Regions from separate parts of the Arthrobacter sp. UNCCL28 genome, predicted to be linked through region 2. Evidence: predicted binding sites of a transcription regulator. Region 2 holds the regulator's gene; the other holds the start of a gene.

Region 1 (7,836 bases), on a different contig from region 2:
GGTCCTCTTCCAGGGCCATCATCATGGCGTCCCGCGTCCAGAACCGTCCCGAGCTGCCAATCTCGGCAAAGTCGGGGTGGAGCAGCACACCGATCCTGCCAATGTCGGCGCGAACGTCGGGCCGAAGAAGTTCCCGCTCCAAGGCAAGCACTGTCTCTTCGGCGGAGAGCTCCTGGGTGGAAGCATCCTCGAGTTCACTGAAAAGATCCGGTTGGCCAAAGATGCCTGATTCTCCGAAGAGCGTCGGCTCAAAATGTGGTCGGGTGCTGCGTTCACTCCTGGCAGGGCTGGAGGCTGCCCGGCCCTGCGCCGGCACCTGTACCGGAACCAGCGCCGGCGCTGGGACCCCTGCCTGCGTAAGGTTCTGCGGTCCGCCCTGCGCGGAGGTCTGCGTTCCGCCCGGCGCGGACGCCTTCACGAGCTCGTGGTCCTGCCCCTGCGCGCCCGGGAAGCCGGGGCCGCTCCGGTGCGCGACACCCTGCTGGAAGGCCGTCGCTGCAGCCCGTGCCCGCTCATCGGCTGCCTCGTTGAGGTCGTGCCCGGCATGTCCTTTGACCCATTCGAAGGTGTACTTGCGGCCAACTATCGCCTGGTCGATGTCCTTGAGAAGGTCCACGTTCAACACAGGCTTGCCGTCGGCTTTGCGCCAGCCTTTGCGTTTCCAGCCTGGCATCCACTTGCTGATGCAGTTGATGACGTACTGGCTGTCGCAAAGGATCAGCAGCTCTTCCTCCGGCACGTGCGCCGTGGAACGGAAGAGGTCCAGGACAGCCATGAGCTCACCCTGGTTGTTGGTGCCATGCGGCCAACCTCCTGCGCGCCAACAGGAGTCATCAACGTACCAGGCCCAACCGGCCGGCCCAGGATTGCCGAGGGCGGACCCGTCGGCGGCAGCAATAATCGTCATAACGTTAATCCTGCCAGACCCCACCGACACTGAATCCGTGATAACACCCAAGTAGGTGCAGTGGATGCCCTTTGAGCGCTCATAACGGCATGTACTGCTACCTACTTGGGTGCGCACAACAAAACAGCGGCCCCCACCAAAAGGTGGGGACCGCCGTCGTTTGCTCTAAAGCGTGACGCCTGGGCGCTGTATTGCTACAGCAGAGGGGCTTAGAAGCCGCCCATGCCGCCCATGTCGTCGCCGCCGGGAGCCGGAGCGTTCTTCTCGGGCTTGTCAGCAACTACAGCCTCGGTGGTCAGGAAGAGACCAGCGATGGAAGCAGCGTTCTGGAGAGCCGAGCGGGTGACCTTTACGGGGTCGTTCACGCCGGCAGCCAGAAGGTCTTCGTAGACGCCCGTGGCAGCGTTCAGGCCGTGGCCCGAAGGCAGGCCGCGAACCTTGTCCACCACAACGCCCGGCTCGAGGCCGGCGTTGAAGGCGATCTGCTTCAGCGGAGCGTCGATGGCAACCTTGACGATGTTGGCACCGGTTGCCTCGTCACCTTCGAGGGTGAGGTTGGCGAATGCCTTGGCACCGGCCTGGATGAGGGCAACGCCACCACCGGCAACGATGCCTTCTTCAACGGCAGCCTTTGCGTTGCGGACTGCGTCCTCAATGCGGTGCTTGCGTTCCTTGAGCTCAACCTCGGTTGCGGCACCGGCCTTGATAACTGCAACGCCGCCGGCCAGCTTGGCCAGGCGCTCCTGCAGCTTCTCGCGGTCGTAGTCGGAATCGGAGTTCTCGATCTCAGCGCGGATCTGGGCCACGCGGCCTGCGATCTGCTCTGCGTCGCCGGCACCTTCAACGATGGTGGTCTCGTCCTTGGTGACAACAACCTTGCGGGCGGTGCCGAGGAGTTCGAGGCCGGCGTTTTCGAGCTTGAGGCCAACTTCTTCGGAGATGACCTGGCCACCGGTGAGGATGGCGATGTCGGCCAGCTGTGCCTTGCGGCGGTCACCGAAGCCCGGTGCCTTGACGGCGACGGACTTGAAGGTGCCACGGATCTTGTTGACGATCAGGGTGGCCAGGGCCTCGCCCTCGATGTCTTCGGCGATGATCAGCAGCGGCTTGTTGGACTGCATGACCTTCTCCAGAACCGTGACGAGTTCCTTCACGTTGGAGATCTTGGAGTTGACGATCAGGATGTACGGGTCCTCGAGGACCGTTTCCTGGCGCTCAGCGTCGGTGACGAAGTAAGCGGAGATGTAACCCTTGTCGAAGCGCATGCCCTCCGTGAGTTCGAGCTCCAGACCGAAGGTGTTGGATTCCTCGACCGTGATAACGCCTTCCTTGCCCACCTTGTCCAGGGCTTCGGCGATCAGGCTGCCGATTTCCGGGTCACCGGCGGAGATGGAAGCCGTAGCTGCGATCTCTTCCTTGGTTTCGATTTCCTTGGCGGAAGACAGCAGTTCGTTGATGACTGCCTCAACAGCCTTCTCGATGCCGCGCTTGAGGGACAGCGGGTCGGCGCCGGCGGCAACGTTGCGCAGGCCTTCCTTCACCAGTGCCTGGGCGAGGACGGTTGCAGTGGTAGTACCGTCGCCAGCGACGTCATCCGTCTTCTTGGCAACTTCCTTGACCAGTTCTGCACCGATCTTCTCGTAGGGGTCGTCCAGTTCGATCTCCTTGGCGATGGAAACACCATCGTTGGTGATCGTGGGGGCGCCCCACTTCTTTTCGAGGACGACGTTGCGTCCACGCGGGCCGAGGGTGACCTTGACGGCGTCTGCGAGGATGTTCAGGCCCCGCTCGAGGCCGCGGCGTGCCTCTTCATCAAATGCAATGATCTTGGCCATAACGGCGGTAGTCCTTTCGGGACAGTCGTTAAGAAGGTACCTGTCAGATGGGGTGCCCGCGACGGACGGTCCCTTGCCCGCGGCCTCTGTATGCCCCGCGCTCCGGACCTCACCCCACCAAGGTGTTTCTTGATCCTCCGCTGGAACCGACGCTGCCCAGCCTCGGAGTAAACCGGCCTGGACTTAGCAGTCGAACCATAGGAGTGCTAAATCAATAATTAGCACTCGGCCGGGGAGAGTGCAAGCAGAGATGCCATTTTGCTCTATAAACACAGGGCTTTCAGCCGAGGGCTGACCCGGATGCCGAGGGCTGACCCGGATGAAGCGGAAGCCGGCCAGGCGCTACGCGACGCGCACGCCTTCGGCCTGCGGCCCCTTCTGCCCCTCGCCCAGTTCAAATTCGACCCGCTGGCCCTCTTCAAGGGCACGGAATCCATCCATTTGAATGGATGACCAGTGCACAAAGACGTCGTCACCCGATTCATCCACAGTGATGAATCCGTAGCCTTTTTCGGCGTTGAACCATTTGACGGTTCCCAATGCCATGATGCCCACACTTTCGCAGTAGCCAAGACCGGTTGCCGGGATCTCCGTACCGGATCTAATCCACTGTAACCACAGTCACTCTGCCGGCGCTCCCACGGAGGGCCAGGGCATGGGTTTTGTTATTGAGGCTTAACCGAGTTGGGGCTTTGGGGCCTTGGGACGGGCCGGAGGGCTACTGGTAGCCAGGTCCTGCCACAACCACCAAGGGCTGCTGGATTTCAGGCGATTCAACAACCGACTGGATTCCCAGCAACGCGCCGAGCGCCTCGGCGTTGGCCTTCTGCCCGGGCGTGTTGTAGAAGATGACGGACGTCTGCTGCGGCAGTCCGCCCCAGTTGCCCACCGTGCCCAATGTCCAGCCATCTGCTTGCACCAGGCCGGCCACCCGGCCCGCCAAACCTGCAGTGCCTGCTCCGTTATAGACCGCTACGGGGGTGGTCTTGTCCACGGGAGCCGAAGATGTGGTTGCCGAAGGGCTCTCGGACGGGGTGGGTTCACTGGAAGCAGACGGCGCACTGCTGGATTCGCTCGGAGCAGCAGAAGGCGTCGCATCGCTTTGCTGAGGCGCCGGCGTCGAGACACTGGGCGCCGCAGTGGGAGCTACTACGCCGAGGTTTGGCAGGACCAGGAAGGCCACCAGTCCGAGGACCAGGGCCACCGCCCCAACGGTCAGGACCGGCCACAGTGTGGGACGCGCAGTCTCCTGGGCGTCACGGTGAACGCCCTGCCGGGAGGTGTTCTGCGGGACCTGGTCGAATTCGTCCTTGGCATATTTGGTCATGGTGAAGCGATGTCCTTGCTGGTTGCTGCTGACAGATCAGCCTGGCGATTTACGCGTCGGACCCCAAGCGACGTGCCGTCCGCGCGCGCTGGCGGGACGTACGTAGTCTACGCAATCTCTTGACGAGCATGGGATCGTGGGCCAACGCGTCTTCAGTATCGATCAGTGCGTTCAGGATCTGGTAATAGTGTGTAGCCGAGAGATCAAACAGCTCGCGGATCGCTTGTTCCTTGGCCCCTGAGTACTTCCACCACTGCCGTTCCAGGGCCAGCATCTGCTGGTCCCGTTCGCTGAGCGGCGAGTCGCTGCGGGTCCCGGCCGCAAGGTCTTCGAGGGCAAAACCACCTGACTGCGGCGCCATTGGTTCCGGTGCGGGCTCTGCCACGGCATACTCCTTCGACGCTTGTTGGGGAAAATGTCCTACCCCCATGTTACGGGCGAATAACAACGCTGTCATTCGCCGGGCCGGGCACGCGCGGGAGACAATGGCGGAGTGAATGGCGAGGATGCACTCTTTGACCTTGAGCCGACAGACCTGGGGGAGGCCGGTTTCGCCGGGCTGCCCGATCGCCCGCTGGAAGAGCTGATGGCCCCGGACTGGGCCGACGCCCTCCGCCCTGTGGAAGGCCAGCTTCGCAGCGCCTTGGCCTTTGTGGCGGGCCAAGCCAACAGCGGGGCCCACGTCCTTCCGGCCGCCAACAACCTTCTGCGCGCCTTCCAGCAACCGTTGGCCGACGTCAAAGTGCTGATCCTTGGGCAGGACCCGTACCCCACGCCGGGACACGCCGTCGGCCTTTCCTTTGCGGTATCACGGCAAACGCGACCCATCCCGCGAAGCCTGGCCAACATCTACCGCGAACTCCACGACGACCTTGGCCTGCCACCCCGGGTGCACGGCGACCTCAGCGCCTGGACGGATCAAGGCGTCCTGCTGCTGAACCGCGTCCTCAGCGTCAAAGCCGGAGATGCCGGTTCACATCGTGGCAAAGGATGGGAGGCCATCACGACGGCGGCAGTTACCGCCGTCGTCAACCGTACCGACGGCGTGGGGCGCCGTAGTCCGTTGGTGGCCATTCTCTGGGGGAAGGACGCCGAGGGCGTCGTGCCGCTGCTCGAAGGAGCGCCCTCGATCATCTCGGCCCACCCCAGTCCCCTCTCCGCCTCCCGCGGCTTCTTCGGTTCCAAGCCCTTCAGCCGCAGCAATGAGCTGCTTCTCGAACAGGGCGCCCAACCAGTCAACTGGGAACTGCCTGTCCTGTAACCGCTCGTCCTGAAACGCTCACTCACATCCCAAGCCCTTCAAACCCAACGCTCACTCACCTGGCTCCCGAAGCACCTGGGACATGCAAGAGGGCGTGTAACCTTCGACTCATCCCCAGCAGACGTGCAGGTAATTAGCTTAGGCTTACCTATATGACTGCTCTCCCCGTCACTTCGTCCGCCACCCGCACAACACGCCCGCAGGTCAACCTGACAGTCCTGCGGAACGAACGCCTTTCGCCGCACATGGTACGGATCGTGGCCGGCGGACCGGGCTTCGGCGACTACGCGAACAACCAGTACGTGGACCGCTACGTCAAGATCGTCTTCCCCCAGCCCGGCGTTGACTACCAGCTCCCCCTGGACCTGTGGGCCATCCGCGAGACCATGCCGCGGGAACTATGGCCGCACACCCGGACCTACACCATCCGCTGGGTGGACCTGGAAGCCCGGGAGCTGGCCATTGATTTCGTGGTCCATGGCGATGAAGGCCTGGCAGGTCCGTGGGCAGCAGAGGCCAAACCCGGCGACTCGTTGGTCTTCACGGGTCCCGGTGGCGCTTACAACCCGGCCCCGGAAGCCGACTGGTACTTGTTCGCGGGCGATGACGCCGCGATCCCGGCCATCGCCGCCTGCGTGGAGGCCCTTGCCCCTGAGGCCCGCGGAACAGTCTTCCTTGAGGTGGACAGCGAAGCGGACATCCTCCCCATCTCGGCACCCTCGGGGGTCAAGCTGCACTGGCTGTACCGCAACGGAGTACCTGCGGGTTCGAGTGACTTGCTGCTCGAGGCTCTGCGCAGCACCGAATGGCTTCCCGGCCGGGTGGACGTCTTCGCCCACGGCGAGCGGGGCTACATGAAAGGCCTGCGGGAGATTTTCTTCGTACAGCGTGGGCTGGAGCGCTCCCAGGTTTCCCTGTCCGGCTACTGGGCGCAAGGCCGCGTGGAGGAAGTGTTCCAGGCCGAGAAAAAGCTTCCGGTCGGGAAGATCTAGCCTCAGCCGCTAGCACTGGCTGCGCATTAACGACGAAAGGCACCGCCTCCAGGCGGTGCCTTTAATCGTTGGATCATCAGCGCCTGCGCACCCTGCGCCGCTCATTGCTGGACAGGCCCTTCGTCAGCGGCCTGGCCAGGTTGTCCCCGAGCACGATGCCCGCAGCCACTCCCAGCACGATGGCCCCGGCGTTGAGCATCCCGCCCGCACCAAGGAGGATGTCTCCCTCTTCCACGGTCAAAACATACATGGACCGGAAGATGGTGAGGCCGGGAAGCAGGATCAATGCCGCGGGAACTGCAACCACCAGCTGCGGCGCACCGAGTTTGAGCGCCACTACCCGGCCCAGCAGGCCGATCACCACCGCAGCCACTGCGGGCGACAAGCGATCGCCGAGTCCGGCTGCGCCGGCCCCCCACAAAACGAAGAAGCCCACCAAGCCGACTGCCGCCGTCGGGAATAACAAGCGCATTTGCGTTTGTTCGGTGACGCCGATGGCCACCACCGCAATGGCGATCAGGATCGCCCTCCCCCACAAGGGGTAGGCGTCGGGGAATGTATCAGTGACATCCAGGACGGCGCTGCCCATCAGTGTTCCGACCACCACGGCCACACCGATACCGGCCACGATGGCACCGAACGTCAACGCCGTGGAAAGGAAACGACCCGCCGCAGTCACAGGGAAGCCGTTGATCGCGTCCTGCACTGAGGAGACAAGGCGACCCGTTGGCAGGAGCAGCAGGATCCCACCGGCAACCACAATGGACGGAGCAATGTCCACACCAGCCCACCGCAGCATCAGGGCAATGAAGGTGACCAGGAACGCGCACGCCATGGTATTGAAGAAGTCCGCCGTCCGCCACCGTGCCAGCTGCCGTGACAGCAGGCTGATCAGGATGTTGGAGCAGAAAGCCACAGCAGACGCACCCAGCCCACCGCCAAGGACGCCCACGAAAACGGCCGAGAAAATACCGAACGCAATGGTGACCATCCAGCGAGGGAAAGGCTTGGCACTGCGGATGATCTCGTTCAAGCGGCGCACAGCTTCATCGCGCCCCACGCCCCCGGCCACAATGTCTGTCACCAGTTGGTGCACTTGCGCCAACCCCGCGTAGTTGTTGGTCCAGGAGCGGACAACACGCAGGAGCGTGATGGGTGTCTGGTCCTTGGGTGCGTAGTTAATGGCCACCGACTGGTTGGTGATGTCCACTTCCACGTTCTTCAATCCCAGCGCCGCCGTCACCGCGATCATGCTGGTCTCCACTTCAAGGGCACCGGCACCGTAGCGGAACATGACCTCGGCCAGATGCAGGGCGAAGTCGATGGTTTTGCGGGCGGAAGCATCCACTCCCACCACCTGGATGGTGGGGTTGGCATAAGGGCTTCCCGCCAACCGGTCCACGATGTTCATGGGCGCCGTGGGCGGGCTGTCACCTTGGACCAAGCGCATGAGCATGCGTTTGGCGTTGACGTTCTGCCGGACCTGGGATGGCCGCAGCGGCTGCGTTTTGGGC
Region 2 (7,836 bases):
GTTGAAGGCGGGTCAGTACGAGGTACGCGTTTCCCAAGTGGACAATGCCGGCAACGCCATCGCGACAAGCACGGACACCCGGCTGTTCAGGGTCGGATAGCTGTTCAGGTCCGTCCGGCTACCAGCGGCCCAGGATGTCGCTCGCAAGAACGACGGCGGCCGGTCCCGCCGTCGAAGACCTCAAGACGTGATGTCCCAAGAGCGCGGTCACAGCACCGGCGTCACTGAGCCGCGTTACTTCCCGCGGTGAGATTCCCCCCTCAGGCCCGACGATCAAGAGCACTTCCCTGGGGACGGCAGCACCAGAGGCCGCCCAGGCCTCAAGGACGGTCCGCAACGGGTTCTTGGCGTCTTCGTGCAAAATGATGGCGAGGTCGCTGGCGGCAACGGCTTTGGCCAAGGACCCGGTGTCCACCATGGTCCTTACTTCAGGGATCCATGCCCGCCGTGCTTGCTTGGCCGCAGCCGCCACCACGGACTCCCACTTAGCATGGGCTTTTGCAGCACGGTCGGCCTTCCATCGAACAATGGAACGTTCTGACTGCCACGGAAGCACAGCATCTATTCCGAGTTCCGTAGCCGTCTCGATGGCCAGTTCGTCGCGATCGCCTTTGGCCAAAGCCTGGACCAGCACCAAACGGATGTCCGGCCTGTCTTCGAAGACTACGTCCGAGGCGGTGACTGTCAGGCCCGCGGGACCGGCCTCGGCCACCACACCGGTCAGCCTCGCGCCGGATCCGTCGGCTATGTCAACGGGTTCTCCCACCCCAAGGCGTTTGACCGTGACGGCGTGCCGCGCCTCCGGACCTTCCAGCACGAAGGTGCCTCCCGGGCGTACGTCGTCAAGGCTCCCGGCGGAGGTGAAGAAGACGGGGTTGCTCACCGCTACAGGTTACCGAGCTTGTCCCGAAGCTTGGCGAACATGCCGCCGCTGGCCACGAGCTTGCCTTCGGTGAACTGCTCCCCGCGAAGTTTCGCGAGCTGCTGCAAAAGCTCCTCCTGGGCAGGATCCAGCTTGCTGGGTGTTTCGACATGGAGGTGTACCTTGAGGTCGCCGCGTCCGTATCCCCGCAGGTGCGTCACACCCAGGCCCCGCAGGGTGATGATCTCGCCCGACTGGGTTCCGGCCTTGACGTCGATGTCCTGCGCGCCGTCGAACGTTTCGAGCTGCAACTCAGTGCCCAAGGCCGCCGCCGTCATAGGCACGCTGAGGGTGGCGTGGAGGTCGTCACCTTCGCGCATGAACATGGAATCGTTGTTGACGCGGATCTCCACGTAGAGGTCGCCGGAGGGCCCACCCGCGGGGCCGGCTTCACCTTGGCCGGACAACTGGATACGCGTGCCGGTGGCAACACCGGCGGGAACCTTGATGGTCAGGGAGCGGCGGCTGCGGATACGGCCCTGTCCGTTGCACTCGTTGCACGGGTCCTTGATGACCGTGCCGAAGCCCTCACAGGATCCGCAAGGAGCTGCGGTCATGACCTGGCCAAGGATGGAGCGGACGGCCCGCTGGACCTGACCACTGCCGCCACAAATGTCGCAGCGTTCCGGGTGGGTGCCGGGGCGGCAGCAACTGCCGTCACAGGTGGGACAGGTTACGGCCGTGTCCACTTCCAGCTTCTTGTTGACGCCAAAAACGGCGTCCTTAAGGTCAATCCGGACGCTGATGAGTGCGTCCTGGCCGCGTCGGACACGGGAGGCAGGCCCGCCATGACCACCGCCGCCCCCAAAGAAGGTGTCAAAGATGTCCTGGAACGCGAAGCCCTGGCCGGCGTAACCGCCACCATAGCCGTTGTCCGTTCCATTCTCGTTGCCGGTGGCATCGTAGACGCGGCGCTTCTGGGGATCGGACAGGACCTCATAAGCATGGGTCACGGCCTTGAACTGTTCCGCGACATCCTCTCCCGGGTTTACGTCCGGGTGGAGTTTCCGCGCCAACTTGCGGTACGCCTTTTTGATCTCTTCCCCGGTGGCTTCCGGCGAGACTCCCAAAACGTCATAGTGGCTGCTCAAAGTCGGTTTCTCTTCCTTGTTGTACTGCGGATGTTTCTTCGGACCGGCGTTCAGCCGCCGAGAATGCGTGAAAGGTAACGGGCCACGGCCCGGACTGCGGCCATGGTGGTTGGGTAATCCATGCGGGTCGGGCCCAGGATGCCCACTTTTGCACCGGATCCGTAACCGGTGGCCACCACGGATGCTTCCGCCAGTCCGTCGTAGGGATTCTCCCGGCCGATGCTCACGGTGACGCCGCGTGGATCATCTCCCATATCCGACAACAACCGGAGCATCACAACTTGTTCCTCGAGGGCTTCAAGCACCGGACCGATACTCAACGGGAAGTCCACATTGGACCTGGCGAGGTTGGCTGTACCGGCCATGAGGATACGTTCTTCGCGGCTGTTGTCACTGAGGGCCTGCAGCCCGTTCGCCAACGTTTGGGCCAGTCCCCGAAGCTCCGGCGGGCACAGGGCAACCACCGACGGCAGGACTTGCGGCAACAGGGCCAATTGCGTTCCGGCGATGCTTCCCAGGAAGCGCGACCTCAGTTGCATCAAAGCGTCGTCGCCCACGGCCGAACCGGTTTCAATGACCTTCTGGCCGACGCTGCCGGTATCGGCAATCAACACCACCAACACCTGTTGGGGGGCCAACAACACAAACTCTACGTGCCGCACCAGGGCGCGGTTCGAGTGGGGATACTGCACGACGGCGACCTGGTTGGTCAGTTGCGACAGGAGCCTGACTGTACGCTCCAGGATGTCGTCGACATCATCAGGGCCTTCAAGCAACGAATGGATGGCTCTCCGCTCGGCCGCTGAGAGGGGCTTGACCTGGGAGATGCGATCGACGAACAGTCGATAGCCCTTGTCGGTTGGAATGCGGCCGGCACTGGTATGGGGCGCTGCTATGAGGCCTTCTTCTTCAAGAACTGCCATGTCATTGCGGATGGTGGCGCTTGAAACACCAAGATGATGCCTTTCCACAAGGGCCTTTGATCCCACAGGCTCCCGCGAATGTACGTAATCTTCAACGATGGCACGCAGTACTTCCAATTTGCGCGGCTCACTCATTGCTCCACCTCCTGACAACTGCCATGGCCACCGGGGCCGGGTCCACTTAGCACTCAACATGCCCAAGTGCTAACCAGTCTAGTATGAGCCACCCCGTTGCTAGCATTGAACTTTCCCGGTCCAGCCCGATACAAAACAACGCGGCACAGAAATTAACCCAGCAAAAAGGTAGGAATTCCTTGGCATTCGACACGTGGGGTCCCCAGGACCTGTCAGCTCCTGCCAAACGTCAGCTGCCGGAAGTAGCAGTCCAGCGCGGGATGGTCCTTGAGGACGTCCAGTCGGGATGGGTGGGCGAAGTCACCCGCGTCGAAAAAACCGGCGGCACGCACATCGTGGCCCTTGAAGACAGGCGGGGCAAGACCAAGTCTTTCCAGCTTGGTTTCGGCTTCCTGCTTGAGGGGCAACCGATCCGGTTGATGCCCCCGGCTCCGCGCCAAGCGCCGTCGGCTGTCAGTAACGGGCGCACTGCTTCGGGTTCGGTACGGGTTCAGGGACACCGGGCACAGGTGGCCAAAGCCAGCCGTATCTGGGTGGAAGGCAAGCACGACGCCGAACTCGTCGAGAAGGTCTGGGGTGACGATCTCCGGGTAGAGGGCATAGTGGTGGAGCCCTTGCACGGTGTGGATGACCTCAAGTCTGCGATCTCCGCATTCAACCCCGGCCCCGGTCGACGCCTCGGCATCCTGGTGGACCACCTTGTGGACGGTTCCAAGGAATCACGGATCGCCGCGGACGCCATGGCGGTTCCCGGAGCAGCAGGCAACGTCCTCATTGTTGGACACCCCTACATCGATGTCTGGCAGGCCATCAGACCCAAAGTGCTGGGCATTGAGGCCTGGCCGTCAGTGCCCCGCGGGACTGACTGGAAGACCGGGATTCTCTCTGCGTTCGGCTGGCCCCACGAGAGCGCTGAGGACGTGGGCCTCGGCTGGCAGCGACTCCTTGGCGCCGTCCGAAGCTACGCCGATCTTGAAGCGTCACTACTGGGCCGGGTGGAGGAAGTCATCGACTTCCTCACTGTTCCGTGACGTTGCCCCCAAAGCAGCAGCAAGTAACGTGTCATCGAGGCGTTTGTCCCGTGAAGCTGGTCGGGGCCGGTATTCTGGGACAGCAACACCGCAGCATCTTTACAGTAAAGGGAACACACCGTGGCAGAGAACGCTCCTGAAGAACCGGGCAGCGCCGCAGGCCAGCCCCAGTACCATGGCGCGCCTGCAAACGCGCTGCCTTTGACTGCCAGCGAGGACAGGCAGTGGGCTACTTTGGCACACTTCGGCGGCATTCTGGGTTGCCTGCCCTCGCTGCTGATCTACCTGATCTTCCGCGACCGCGGACCGTTCACGGCGCAGGAATCCAAGGAAGCGTTGAACTTCACCCTGCCTCCAACCATCGCCGCCGTTGTGGCGAACATCCTGGTGCTGCTGCCGGTGGTGGGCAACATCTTCGCCGTGATCGCCACCGGCATCTGGGTAGCCTTGACCTGCTTCTCAGTCTCGGCCGGAATCAGGGTCAACCATGGCCAACCGCACCGCTACAAGATCAACCTGCGCTGGGTTAAGTAACCCACCACGCCGCTGCCCGGCCAGGAGCTGGCCGGGTGCGAAAGCGTCAGCCGGGCAAACAGGCATCAGCTGGGCAACCAGGCATCAGTCGGGAAGAATCCTGCGGACCACGGCGTCCGCCAAGAGGCGGCCCTTCAGCGTAAGGATCAGGCGGCCCTTGAAGGCCTGCACGGGATCCACCAGTCCGTCGGCGATCAGCCCGGCCATTGCATGGCGCCCCACCGCGTCCAGGGCATCTACTGACAACCCTGTGCCAAGTCGGGCTTCGAGCATGATCCGTTCGACTTCCCGGGTTTCGGCATCCAGTGTTTCCCGGCCCGCTGCCGGCGAGCTTCCGTTGCCCAAACGTCCGGCATACGCCGAAGGATGCTTCACGTTCCACCAGCGGACACCCCCAACGTGGGAGTGCGCTCCAGGGCCGACGCCCCACCAGTCGTCACCGCGCCAGTAGGCCAGGTTGTGCCTGCATGCCTGCTCCGGAGTCCGGGACCAGTTGCTGACCTCGTACCAGTCCAGGCCGGCTTTGGAAATCAATTCATCGGCCAACTCGTATTTGGCCGCGTGATCGTCGTCGTCGATTCCGGGTACCTCACCGCGGCGGATCTGGGCCGCGAGTTTGGTGCCGTCTTCGACGATCAATGCGTAGGCACTGATGTGATCGGGCTGATAGGAAAGAGCCGTCTCGAGGGACAACCGCCAGTCCTCCATGGACTCCCCCGGCGTACCGTAAATGAGGTCCAGACTCACTGCGAGCCCGGCCTCTCGGGCCCACTGGACCACCAGCGGCACCCGGCTGGGGCTGTGCGTGCGGTCAAGGACCTTCAGCACGTGCGGTACCGCTGACTGCATGCCGAAGGAGACCCGGGTGAAGCCGGCATCGGCCAGCACTTTCAAGGACTCAGGGGTCACCGAGTCGGGATTGGCTTCGGTGGTTACCTCGGCTCCGGGCTCAAGCCCCCAGTGGTTGACCGCGGAGCGCAGAATCAGGGCGAGGTCTTCGGCAGGGAGGAGCGTGGGCGTGCCCCCGCCAAAGAAAACGGTACTCATTGGGCGCCTTGGCAACCCTGATGACTCCAGCGCAACGGCCGCGAAGTCAAGCTCGGACACTGCTGTTGAAGCGTAGGCATCCTGCGAGGCCCCACCACCGAGCTCGGTGGCCGTGTAGGTGTTGAAGTCACAGTAGCCGCATCGAACGGCGCAAAACGGGATATGGACGTAGAGCCCGAACTTTCGGTGCTCGACGCCGGCCAGCACCTGCGGCGGAAGAAGTCCGTCCGCAGGTGCCGGATCGCCCAAAGGTAGGACGCTGGGCATCTACTTCTTGGCCTTGTCCTTGGACTCGTCGGTGGTCAGCGCTGCGATGAATGCCTCCTGGGGCACCTCGACGCGACCCACCATCTTCATGCGCTTCTTGCCTTCCTTCTGCTTTTCCAGAAGTTTGCGCTTACGGGTGATGTCACCGCCGTAGCACTTGGCAAGAACGTCCTTGCGGATGGCCCGGATGCTCTCGCGGGCAATAATGCGCGATCCGATGGCCGCCTGGATGGGAACCTCGAACTGCTGCCGTGGGATGAGCTCACGGAGCTTGCCGGTCATCATCACACCGTAGGCGTAAGCCTTGTCTCGGTGGGTGATGGCGCTGAAGGCATCGACTTGTTCACCCTGCAGCAGGATGTCCACCTTGACGAGGTCTGCAACCTGTTCGCCGTCGGCTTTCCAATCCAGCGAGGCGTAGCCGCGGGTCTTGGACTTCAGGAGGTCGAAGAAGTCGAACACAATCTCGGCCAACGGAATCCAGTATCGGAGCTCCACGCGGTCCTCGGAGAGGTAGTCCATGCCGCGCATCTGGCCGCGGCGGCTCTGGCACAGTTCCATGATGGACCCTACAAACTCGTTGGGTGCCAGGATGGTGGCCGAAACCATCGGCTCGCGAACCTCGGAGATCTTGCCCGTGGGGTACTCACTGGGGTTGGTGACGTGGATGACCTTTTTGTCTTCCAGGGTCACCTCGTACTCCACGTTGGGAGCTGTGGAGATAAGGTCCAGGTTGTATTCACGCTCAAGGCGCTCACGGGTAATTTCCAGGTGCAGCAAGCCGAGGAACCCCACGCGGAATCCGAAGCCCAGTGCCGCGGACGTCTCGGGCTCGTAGACCAGAGCGGCATCGTTGAGCATCAGCTTTTCAAGGGCGTCGCGAAGCACGGGGTAGTCGGTTCCATCCAGTGGATAGAGGCCGGAGAAGACCATCGGCTTTGCGTCAGCGTAACCGCTGAGTGACTCTGACGCCGGCTTGGCCAGATTGGTGACGGTATCTCCAACCTTGGACTGCCGGACATCCTTCACACCGGTGATCAGGTAACCGACTTCACCGACGCCAAGGCCCTTTGACGGAGTGGGCTCCGGGGAGCTAACGCCAATTTCCAGGAGCTCGTGCGTGGCCCTGGTTGACATCATCTGGATGCGCTCACGCGGGTGGAGCATGCCGTCCACCACGCGGACGTAGGTGACCACGCCGCGGTAGGTGTCATAAACGGAGTCGAAAATCATGGCGCGGGCCGGAGCATCGGGATCGCCCACGGGAGCAGGAAGATCGCGGACAATCTTATCCAGAAGGGCCTCAACGCCTACGCCGGTCTTACCCGAGACCTTGAGGACGTCCTCAGGGTCTCCGCCTATGAGATTGGCAAGTTCTGCCGCGTACTTCTCAGGCTGGGCAGCCGGAAGGTCGATCTTGTTCAGCACGGGAATGATGGTGAGGTTGTTTTCCATTGCCAGGTACAGGTTGGCAAGGGTCTGGGCCTCAATGCCCTGGGCAGCATCCACCAGCAGCACTGCGCCTTCACAAGCGGCGAGCGAGCGGGAAACCTCATAGGTGAAGTCGACGTGGCCGGGGGTATCAATCATGTTCAGGGCGTAGCTGTTGCCATCAAGTTCCCACGGCATGCGGACAGCCTGGGACTTGATGGTGATGCCGCGTTCACGTTCGATATCCATGCGGTCCAGATACTGGGCCTTCATGTCGCGTTGCTTAACGACGCCGGTGTACTGCAGCATGCGGTCGGCCAGGGTGGACTTACCGTGGTCAATGTGGGCAATGATGCAGAAGTTCCGGATGATGGCCGGATCTGTTGCGGCGGGCACCGGTGCGGTGCGGGCCATGGGAGACACGCAGGATCCTTACTGTCGACACTCACGCGGCA

The links. The regulator HrcA, encoded in region 2, represses chaperone genes, less so after heat shock. The targets are predictions, from matches to a motif close to TTNGCACTCGNNNNNNNCGAGTGCNAA.
Region 1: the regulator HrcA is predicted to act here: its motif matches at 2,926-2,952, upstream of groL (chaperonin GroEL).

Annotation. Positions count from the first base shown of each region.
Region 1 covers NZ_FMWE01000002.1:876,448-884,283, forward strand. Annotated here, with positions in the region: gene BLQ01_RS08555 (ribonuclease HI family protein) at 1-907, opposite strand, end outside; gene groL (chaperonin GroEL) at 1,117-2,742, opposite strand; gene BLQ01_RS08565 (cold-shock protein) at 3,085-3,288, opposite strand; gene BLQ01_RS08570 (LytR C-terminal domain-containing protein) at 3,461-4,069, opposite strand; gene BLQ01_RS08575 (DUF3263 domain-containing protein) at 4,119-4,430, opposite strand; gene BLQ01_RS08580 (uracil-DNA glycosylase) at 4,563-5,330, shown strand; gene BLQ01_RS08585 (siderophore-interacting protein) at 5,483-6,322, shown strand; gene BLQ01_RS08590 (threonine/serine exporter family protein) at 6,399-7,836, opposite strand, start outside.
Region 2 covers NZ_FMWE01000003.1:752,635-760,470, forward strand. Annotated here, with positions in the region: gene BLQ01_RS11970 (GerMN domain-containing protein) at 1-100, shown strand, start outside; gene BLQ01_RS11975 (16S rRNA (uracil(1498)-N(3))-methyltransferase) at 119-883, opposite strand; gene dnaJ (molecular chaperone DnaJ) at 886-2,013, opposite strand; gene hrcA (heat-inducible transcriptional repressor HrcA) at 2,064-3,071, opposite strand; gene BLQ01_RS11990 (DUF3097 domain-containing protein) at 3,251-4,102, shown strand; gene BLQ01_RS11995 (DUF4870 domain-containing protein) at 4,223-4,636, shown strand; gene hemW (radical SAM family heme chaperone HemW) at 4,721-5,950, opposite strand; gene lepA (translation elongation factor 4) at 5,951-7,804, opposite strand.